Regions from separate parts of the Pseudomonas sp. WHRI 8519 genome, predicted to be linked through region 1. Evidence: predicted binding sites of a transcription regulator. Region 1 holds the regulator's gene; the other holds the start of a gene.
The links. The regulator sigma-54, encoded in region 1, starts transcription at its own class of promoters, with help from an activator protein. The targets are predictions, from matches to a motif close to ANTGGCATNNANNTTGCTNT.
Positions count from the first base shown of each region.

Region 2: the regulator sigma-54 is predicted to act here: its motif matches at 3,010-3,029, upstream of ABRP30_RS08135 (CmpA/NrtA family ABC transporter substrate-binding protein).

Region 1 covers NZ_CP167996.1:5,013,236-5,018,322, forward strand. Annotated here, with positions in the region: gene lptA (lipopolysaccharide transport periplasmic protein LptA) at 1-500, shown strand, start outside; gene lptB (LPS export ABC transporter ATP-binding protein) at 501-1,226, shown strand; gene ABRP30_RS22910 (RNA polymerase factor sigma-54) at 1,399-2,892, shown strand; gene hpf (ribosome hibernation-promoting factor, HPF/YfiA family) at 2,972-3,280, shown strand; gene ptsN (PTS IIA-like nitrogen regulatory protein PtsN) at 3,292-3,771, shown strand; gene rapZ (RNase adapter RapZ) at 3,774-4,628, shown strand; gene ABRP30_RS22930 (HPr family phosphocarrier protein) at 4,649-4,921, shown strand; gene ABRP30_RS22935 (ZIP family metal transporter) at 5,026-5,087, opposite strand, start outside.
Region 2 covers NZ_CP167996.1:1,793,956-1,799,042, reverse strand. Annotated here, with positions in the region: gene rlmKL (bifunctional 23S rRNA (guanine(2069)-N(7))-methyltransferase RlmK/23S rRNA (guanine(2445)-N(2))-methyltransferase RlmL) at 1-1,041, opposite strand, end outside; gene rmf (ribosome modulation factor) at 1,604-1,819, shown strand; gene ABRP30_RS08140 (quinone-dependent dihydroorotate dehydrogenase) at 1,918-2,943, opposite strand; gene ABRP30_RS08135 (CmpA/NrtA family ABC transporter substrate-binding protein) at 3,071-4,273, shown strand; gene ABRP30_RS08130 (ANTAR domain-containing response regulator) at 4,285-4,860, shown strand; gene ABRP30_RS08125 (NarK/NasA family nitrate transporter) at 5,025-5,087, shown strand, end outside.

The DNA of each region.
Region 1 (5,087 bases):
TTTTGCTCAGCCTGAGCGCAGCACTGGGAAGCGCGAGCGCCTTCGCCCTGCCGACCGACCGTGACCAGCCTATCCGCATCCAGGCCGACAACGCGCACCTGGACGACAAGCAAGGCGTAGCCACCTACACCGGTGACGTGATCATCACTCAGGGCTCGATGATGATCAAAGGCAATACCGTGACCATGACTCGCGCCGCCAACGGTGACATCGACGTGGTCACTTCGGTGGGCAACCTGGCTTATTTCGAGCAGCAACAGAGCGCTGCAAAGCCTGACAAGATGAAAGGCTGGGCTGTGACCATCCAGTATCAGGCGCAGAAGGACACAGTGATCCTCACCGACCGCGCCAAGGTCGAAAACGAAGGCAACACCACCGAAGGCGAAAAGATCGTCTACAACACCAAGTCCCAGGTTGCGACCGCCGGTCGCGGCGGCAACGTGACCCAGCCACGTCAGCGCATCGACATGGTGATCCAGCCGAAGAAGAAGGCCGAGTAAATGGCAACCCTCAAAGCCCAGCACCTGGCCAAGAGCTACAAAGGGCGTCAAGTCGTGCGTGACGTCAGCCTGTCGATCGACAGCGGCCAGATCGTCGGCCTGCTCGGCCCCAACGGCGCCGGCAAGACCACCTGCTTCTACATGATCGTCGGCCTGGTACAGGCCGACCAGGGGCGCGTCCTCATCGACAACCTGGATGTCAGCCACCAGCCCATGCATGGCCGTGCACGCGCCGGCATCGGCTACCTGCCGCAGGAAGCCTCGATCTTCCGCAAGCTGTCGGTGGCCGACAACATCATGGCCATCCTCGAGACCCGCAAGGAACTCGACCGCGAGGGTCGTCGCAAGGAGCTGGAGAGTCTGCTGCAGGAGTTCCACATCAGCCACATCCGCGACAACCTCGGCATGAGCCTTTCCGGCGGCGAGCGTCGCCGTGTCGAGATCGCACGCGCCCTGGCGACAGCCCCCAAGTTCATCCTGCTGGACGAACCCTTCGCTGGCGTCGACCCGATTTCGGTCGGTGACATCAAGCAGATCATCCACCACCTCAAGGCCAAGGGTATCGGTGTACTGATCACCGACCACAACGTGCGTGAAACCCTGGATATCTGTGAAACCGCCTACATCGTCAACGACGGGCAACTGATCGCCGAGGGCGACGCGCAGACCATCCTGGCCAACGAACTGGTCAAGGAAGTTTACCTGGGTCACGAGTTCCGGCTCTGATTCAGGACGCGCCTGGAGCACTGATTTAGCGCCTTGAATGGGCTTAAGTTGTTACAGTACTCTAGGCAAACGCTACAATTTAAGGCATAAAACTTGCTTGAAATTGGCGCTCCGGCGCCCTCGTGTAGTGGATGGCGCATGCGCGCCGGCGAACAAGGTATTAGCCCCTGCCATGAAACCATCGCTCGTCCTAAAAATGGGCCAGCAACTGACGATGACCCCGCAGTTGCAACAGGCCATCCGCCTACTCCAGCTCTCTACCCTGGACCTTCAGCAGGAAATCCAGGAAGCGCTGGAGTCCAATCCGATGCTCGAACGCCAGGAAGACGGCGAAGACTTCGACAACAGCGACCCGATGGCGGATAACGCCGAGAGCAAACCGGCCGCCGAAGCCCAGGACAACAGCTTTCAGGAAAGCACCGCCAGTGCCGAGAACCTGGAGGACGGTGAGTGGAACGAGCGCATCCCCAACGAGCTTCCGGTCGATACGGCCTGGGAAGACATCTACCAGACCAGCGCGAGCAGCCTGCCGAGCAACGATGACGACGAGTGGGACTTCACCACGCGCACATCCGCCGGCGAAAGCCTGCAAAGCCACCTGCTGTGGCAACTGAACCTGGCACCGATGTCCGATACCGACCGCCTGATCGCCGTCACCCTTATCGACAGCATCAACGGCCAGGGTTACCTGGAAGACACGATCGAAGAGATCTGCGCCGGTTTCGATCCGGAGCTGGACATCGAACTGGACGAAGTCGAAGCGGTACTGCACCGTATCCAGCAGTTCGAGCCAGCAGGTGTCGGCGCACGCAACCTGGGCGAGTGCCTGTTGCTGCAACTGCGCCAACTCCCGGCCAACACACCGTGGATGGCCGAGGCCAAACGCCTGGTCAGCGAGTTCATCGACCTGTTGGGCGGGCGCGACTACAGCCAGCTGATGCGCCGCATGAAGCTCAAGGAAGACGAACTGCGCCAGGTGATCGAGCTGGTTCAGAGCCTCAACCCGCGCCCAGGTTCGCAAATCGAGTCCAGTGAGCCGGAATACGTGGTGCCCGATGTAATCGTCCGCAAGGACAGTGATCGCTGGCTGGTCGAGCTGAACCAGGAAGCGATCCCGCGCCTGCGGGTCAATCCGCAATACGCCGGCTTCGTCCGCCGGGCCGACACCAGCGCCGACAACACCTTCATGCGCAATCAGTTGCAGGAAGCACGCTGGTTCATCAAGAGCCTGCAAAGCCGCAACGAAACGCTGATGAAAGTCGCCACGCAGATCGTCGAGCATCAGCGCGGCTTCCTCGACCACGGTGACGAGGCCATGAAACCGTTGGTGTTGCATGACATCGCCGAAGCCGTGGGCATGCACGAGTCGACCATCTCGCGGGTGACCACCCAGAAGTTCATGCACACCCCACGCGGCATCTACGAACTGAAATACTTTTTCTCCAGCCACGTCAGCACCTCCGAAGGCGGAGAATGCTCGTCCACGGCAATCCGCGCGATCATCAAGAAACTGGTTGCGGCGGAAAATCAGAAAAAGCCATTGAGTGACAGCAAGATCGCTGGTTTACTGGAGGCACAAGGCATCCAGGTAGCCCGTCGCACCGTCGCCAAGTACCGCGAGTCCCTCGGCATCGCACCGTCGAGTGAGCGCAAGCGACTGATGTAGCGCCTGAGATATGCCACAGCGTTTGTGGGGCAGGTGCAAGACCTGCCTCTTTATGCACGGGCAACAAAGGAGAAGCTGTATGCAAGTCAATATCAGTGGACAGCATGTAGAAGTCACCCAGCCGCTGCGCGATTACGTGCTTGAAAAGCTCGCCCGGGTGGAAAGTCACTTCGACAAGATCACTAACGTGCAGGTCATCATGAAGGTCGAGAAGCTGCAGCAGAAGGTCGAAGCGACCCTGCAGATTCCTGGCTCAGAAGTGGTTGCCAACGCCGAACACGAAGACATGTATGCAGCGATCGATGCCTTGGCCGACAAGCTCGACCGCCAACTGAAAAAACACAAGGAAAAACAGCAAAGTCTGCTGCAAGGTGCAGCTGCCCGCTGATCCCCTCATCCATGATCCGACTTGAAACCATCCTGACCCCCGACCGTTCCTTGGTGAACGTGTCGGGTGGCAGTAAGAAGCGCGCTTTGGAAAAAGTCGCCAACCTGATTGCCAATCAAAAAACCGAGCTGAAGATGCCCGAGCTGGAGATGCAAGACGTCTTCGAAAAGCTGATCGCTCGTGAAAAGCTCGGCTCCACAGGCTTCGGCAATGGGATCGCCATACCTCACTGCCGCCTCGCAGGCTGCACTTCGCCCGTTAGCGCACTGCTGCACCTGGATGCTCCGATCGACTATGACGCCATCGATGGCGCGCCTGTCGACCTGCTGTTCGTCCTGCTGGTGCCGGAGGCTGCCACCGACGCCCATCTGGAACTGCTGCGCCAGATCGCCAGCATGCTGGATCGCAAGGAAGTTCGCGAGCGCCTGCGTGCCGCCAACAGCAGCGAGGCCCTGTACCAGGTAGTCCTGGACGCACAGAACGAGCACTGAACATGCGCCTGATCATCGTCAGCGGCCGGTCCGGCTCCGGCAAGAGTACCGCCCTCGACGTGCTGGAAGACAACGGCTTTTACTGTATCGATAACCTCCCTGCCGGCTTGCTGCCGCAGTTGGCGGAAAACGCGTTGATCCATACAGAATTGCTGCAGCCGAAAGTGGCAGTGTCCATCGATGCCCGCAACCTGCCAAGCCACCTGTCACGCTTCCCCGAATTGCTCGCCGAAGCGCGTGGCCGGCATATCCAGTGCGATGTGCTGTTTCTCGATGCCGACGAGGACACGCTGCTCAAGCGCTTCTCCGAAACACGCCGGCGCCATCCGCTGACGAATGCGGATCGCTCACTGGCCGAAGCGATCCGCGTTGAAAGCGAATTGCTGGGGCCAATCTCCGATCTTGCCGACCTGAAGATCGACACCACCAGCCTCAACCTTTACCAGCTGCGCGACTCGATCAAGTTGCGCCTGCTCAATCAGCCTGAGCCGGGCACCGCATTCCTGGTCGAATCGTTCGGCTTCAAGCGTGGCATGCCGGTCGATGCAGACCTGGTTTTCGATGTGCGCTGCCTGCCGAACCCATACTGGAAGCCCGAACTGCGTGAGCATTCCGGCCTGGATCAGCCGGTTATCGATTACCTTGCCGCGCAGCCGGATGTCGAAGAGATGTTTACCGACATCTCGACCTACCTGCTCAAGTGGCTGCCCCGCTTCGCTGCCAGCAACCGCGCCTATGTCACCATCGCCATTGGCTGCACAGGCGGCCACCACCGCTCGGTGTACCTCACCGAGCGCCTCGGCCAACTGTTGCAACAGTCCCTGAAAAACGTCCAGGTCCGCCACCGCGACCTCTAGCCCACAGGATCAGCACCACGATGCCCGCCCGCGAAATCACCATCATCAACAAGCTGGGCCTGCATGCCCGGGCGGCCGCCAAGTTCGTCGGCGTGGCCGGGCGCTTCCCCTGCCAGGTGCGGGTGGGCCGCGCACCAGACAAGCTGGTGGACGGCAAGAGCATCATGGCCGTGATGATGTTGGCGGCAGGCAAAGGCACCCAGGTGCACCTGCACACTGAAGGCGAGCAGGACGACGACGCGCTGGAAGCGCTGGTAGCCCTGATCAACAACTACTTCGACGAAGGCGAATAAGCCGCTAACTCCAGGCTGGCCTCATCGCTGGCAAGCCGACGCCCTCATCGTGGACTGCCGATTCGGGGGGCCGGCTTACCGGTGACAGAGCAGTTGATGCCAATTCAAGACATCGCCGTGTCCATCACCATCATCAAGCAAAAACCGACGCACAGGCCGACGCTGG
Region 2 (5,087 bases), 2.9 Mb from region 1:
CCAGCCCATGCACGCCTGGCGCAAGCGCTCGCCGAGGTTCTGGTAGAGATACAGCAAGCTGGCCTCGTCACCCAGACGCTCGCCATAGGGCGGGTTACTGATGACCAGGCCCTTCTGGTTCTGATCAGGGCGCGGCTCGAAGCTGGCAACTTCCCCTTGGTAGATCTTGACCCAGTCGCTCAGGCCTGCGCGTTCGACGTTGTTGCGCCCCGGCTGGATCAGCCGTGGGTCTGCCTCGTAGCCGCGAATCCACAGCGGCGGCTTGGCCAGACCAGCCTGTGCACGGGCCTGCGCCTCTTCGTGAACCTTGCGCCAGGTCGCCGGTACATGGCCAAGCCAGGCGCTGAAGCCCCAGCGCTCGCGCTTGAGGTTGGGTGCCATATCGGCGGCGATCATGGCCGCCTCGACCAGGAAGGTACCTACACCGCACATCGGGTCGGCCAGAGCGCCACCCTCGGCGGCGATACGGGGCCACCCGGCACGGATGAGCACTGCCGCTGCCAGGTTTTCCTTGAGTGGCGCAGCACCCTGCTGCAGACGATATCCGCGCTGGTGCAGGCTGTGGCCGGAGAGGTCGAGCGAAAGAATTGCCTCGCCACGGTCCAGGCGCAGGTGTACACGCACGTCCGGATCGACCTTCTCCACCGACGGGCGCAAGCCTTCACGGTTGCGCAGCTTGTCGACGATGGCGTCCTTGACCTTCAGAGCGCCGAAGTGGGTGTTGTCGATGCCCGAGCCATGGCCACTGAATTCGACCGCCAGAGTACCGTCGGCCGCCAGGTGATCGGCCCAGTCGACAGCGTTCACACCGTCGTAGAGGTCGTCGGCGTTTTTCATGTTGAAGCGCTTGAGCACCAACAGCACGCGGTTGGCAAGGCGCGACCAGAGGCACAGGCGGTAGGCGGTTTCCATGTCGGCCGCGCCGCGGATGGCCGAGGTGTGCTCGCGCACATCGTCAAGGCCCAGGGCCTTGGCCTCTTCGGCAAGCAGGCCTTCCAGGCCTTTGGGGCAGGTGAGATAAAGTTCGAAACGGTCCGACATGTGTATTCCAGAGCCTTGGGCTATTTGATTGACGAGGTGACGCATCGCCCCGCCGATGTTTGCCCGAACGCCCTTCCAGCAAGCGTCCGAGTGGCCTTTGGCTGCGCGACATGCAGCAGCTGATGGGCCGGGCCGCCTGATCGATCCACTCTCGCCAGTGGCAGAGAGAGCTTAGATCATCAGGCAGTGCATAAAATTTCTACCGATTTCAGGGTTGATGTGACCCTTCGTCGCATTACCAGATATTTCTTTCATCGCAGCGCAACGCTGGCGAAATGACGTCAAGGTTCAGCAAACCCCGATCATAGCGGGCTCAACGTCAAACAAGGTTGAGTCGCATTTATTTACTTATCCCCTCACCCTTGGAAACGTTACGTCCTTATGACAAATCGATCATTCCCTCGGTGACTCGCATTCGTTAGAACTGGTCTCAGGCCGCTTCGCAACGAGGCGGCACTTTCAGCCCGCCACGCCGGCAGCGGGCGCAAACCGGCAGAAAGACTCTGCCCGGCCTCGGAGAGGCCGACGGGACATTACAGTCAACAAGTGAGGGCAGCACCCTATGAGAAGACTTAAGCGTGATCCGTTGGAAAGAGCATATTCACGTGGCTACCAATACGGGGTCACCGGCAAATCCCGCGAACTTTGCCCCTTCAATCTTCCTTCTGTTCGCCAAGCCTGGATCAACGGCTGGCGTGAAGGTCGCGGTGATAACTGGGACGGAATGACTGGCACCGCTGGCATCCATAGACTCAACGAAAATCACGCCGTTGGCTGAACGAGGATACTGAATTCGAGTCACCATGCACGCCCCATCCGGGCGGCGGGCTAAGGCCCAGGGGCCCCTTGATGGGGCCCTTTTTTATGCCTGCGTGATCATGCCCGCGGCATGGCAGCGATCGCATCCACCGCTTCACGGATCAGCGCCGGCCCTTTATAGATGAAGCCTGAGTAGATCTGCACCAGGCTCGCGCCAGCGGCGATCTTCTCTGCGGCGTGACGGCCTTCGGTGATACCACCGGCAGCGATGATCGGCATCTTGCCGTTGAGCTCGGCCGACAAGACCTTGACGATATGGGTGCTCTTTTCCAGCACCGGTGCACCGGAAAGGCCGCCCGCCTCCCCGCCATACGGCAGGTTTTCAACGCCTTCACGGCCCATGGTGGTGTTGGTGGCGATCACCGCATCCATGCCCGATTCCATCAGCGTTGCTGCCACCAGCGCAGTTTCTTCATCACTCATGTCCGGCGCGATCTTTATCGCCAGCGGTACACGCTTGCCATGCTCGCCAGCCAGCTGTTCGCGGCGCTCGGCCAGGGCATCGAGCAGTTGCTTGAGCGAATCACCGAACTGCAGGCTGCGAAGGCCCGGGGTATTGGGCGAGCTGATGTTCACCGTTATGTAGCTGGCGTGGCCATAGACCTTGTTCAGGCAGATCAGGTAATCGTCGACCGCGCGCTCAACCGGGGTGTCGAAGTTCTTGCCGATGTTGATGCCCAGCACGCCGCTGTAACGCGCGGCGCGCACCCGCTCGAGCAGGTGATCGACGCCCAGGTTGTTGAAGCCCATGCGGTTGATGATTGCCGTTGCCTCTGGCAGGCGGAACAAACGCGGCTTCGGGTTGCCCGGCTGCGCTCGCGGGGTCACGGTGCCGATCTCGACAAAACCGAAGCCCAGCTGGGCAAAGCCATCGATGGCCGCGCCATTCTTGTCCAGGCCTGCCGCCAGCCCAACCGGGTTGGCGAAGTTCAAGCCCATCACCGACACCGGCAATGCCGCCGGCTGCTTGCACAGCACGCCGTTGAGCCCGAGGCGGCCACCGGCGCCGATCAGGTCCAGGGACAGGTCATGGGAGGTTTCCGGGGAAAGCTTGAACAACAGCTGGCGGGCCAGGGTATACATGGGCGGGCAAGGCTCGGGGTGAGTGAGGGTGCGATTATAGCCAGCGTGCGGCCGGCATGACAGCGCCTTGGCACATGCGTTGCTACATCGCCTGTACACAGCCTATTCAGTACAGGCGAGGATCTACGTGAATACATCACCCCTGGCATGGGTCAACGGCAGCGACGCACCCGAAAAAACCAGCCTCGACATCGGTTTCATGGCATTGACCGATTGTGCGTCGGTGGTGGTCGCAGCCACCCAGGGCTTCGCCCAGCAACACGGCCTGACCCTGAACCTCAAACGCCAGGGCTCATGGGCAGGCCTGCGCGACAAACTGGCCAGCGGTGAACTGGATGCCGCGCATTGCCTCTATGGCCTGGTCTATGCCGTGCACCTGGGCATCGGCGGGGTACCGGCCAGGGACATGGCGGTGCTCATGGGGCTGAACCAGAATGCCCAGGCCATCAACCTGTCCCCCGCACTTCAACGCAAGGGCGTGACCACACCTGAAGCACTGGCACGCCAAGTGCACCAGCAGGGTGCAAAACTGACCTTCGCCCAGACCTTCCCCACTGGCACCCATGCCATGTGGCTGTATTACTGGCTGGCAAGCCAAGGTATTCACCCCCTGCACGACGTCAACAGCGTGGTGGTGCCACCGGCGCAGATGATGGCGCACATCCAGGCTGGCCGTATCGATGGCTTCTGCGTCGGTGAACCCTGGGCCGCCGCCGCCGTGGCGCAGGGCCAGGGTTTTACCTTGGCCACCAGCCAGTCGATCTGGGCCGACCACCCGGAAAAGGTCCTGGCCTGCGCCCGCACCTTCGCCGAGCAATACCCCAACAGCGCCCGGGCGCTGATCAAAGCGATCCTCGCCGCCAGCCGCTTCATTGAACAAAGCCAGGAAAATCGCCACGGCACCGCGCAGCTGCTCAGTAGCAGCGCCTACCTGGATACGCCCCTTGAAAACGTCGAACCGCGCCTGCTCGGGGTGTATCAGGACGGCCTTGGCAACCACTGGCAGGACCCGCATGCCCTGCGCCTGTTCGATCAGGGGCGGGCCAATGTGCCTTACCTGTCCGATGGCATGTGGTTCATGACCCAGTTCCGTCGCTGGGGGCTGCTGCGCGATGATCCCGACTACCTCGGCGTCGCGCGCCAGGTCCAGCAGCTGGCGCTTTACCAGCAAGCCGCCGATGCACTCGGCGTGGCTTGCCCTGGCACGCCGATGCGCAGCAGCGTGCTGATCGACGGTATCGGTTGGGATGGCAGCGACCCCTACGCTTATGCCCGCAGCTTCAGCCTGCACGCCTTGGGCGATACGCCCGATGCCCGTATCGGCCTGTGAGGGGCACCGCCATGCTGCGCATCCTGCTGATCGACGATACCCAGAACAAACTCGGCCGCCTCAAGGCTGCACTGCGCGAGGCCGGCTTCGAGGTGATCGAGGCGCCAGACTTAACCATCGACCTGCCGGCCTGCGTCGAAATGGTGCACCCGGACGTGGTATTGATCGATACCGATTCACCCGACCGCGACGTGATGGAACAGGTGGTGATGGTCAGCCGCGACCAGCCACGGCCAATTGTGCTGTTCACCGACGAGCATGACCCCGGGGTGATGCGCCAGGCGATCCAGGCCGGGGTCAGCGCGTACATCGTCGAGGGTATTCACGCCGCCCGCTTGCAGCCCATCCTGGATGTAGCCATGGCCCGCTTCGAGAGCGACCAGGCGCTCAAGGCCCAGCTGCAGGCCCGCGACCAGCAACTGGCCGAGCGCAAGCGTATCGAGCAGGCCAAGGGCCTGTTGATGAAAATGAAAGACTGTAATGAAGAACAGGCGTACACCCTGATGCGCCGTCAGGCCATGAGCCGCCAGCAGAAGCTGATCCAGGTGGCTGAGCAGATCATCGCCATGCACGAGATGCTGGGCTAGGCAGCGGCCGTACAATGTTGGCCCAGCTCTTGCTGAAGATATCGCACCGGTAGCCAACGGCGGTTGCCCACAAACCCCGACAAAGACGTCGCTCACCCCTCCACGCCAGTGGACCGGGTAGCGGCGTCTTTTCGTTTCCGTTGCATTGCCGAGTGAGGTGTTCGATGAGTACCAGCTTCTGGAAATCCGGGCATGTGCCCACGCTGTTCGCTGCGTTCCTGTATTTC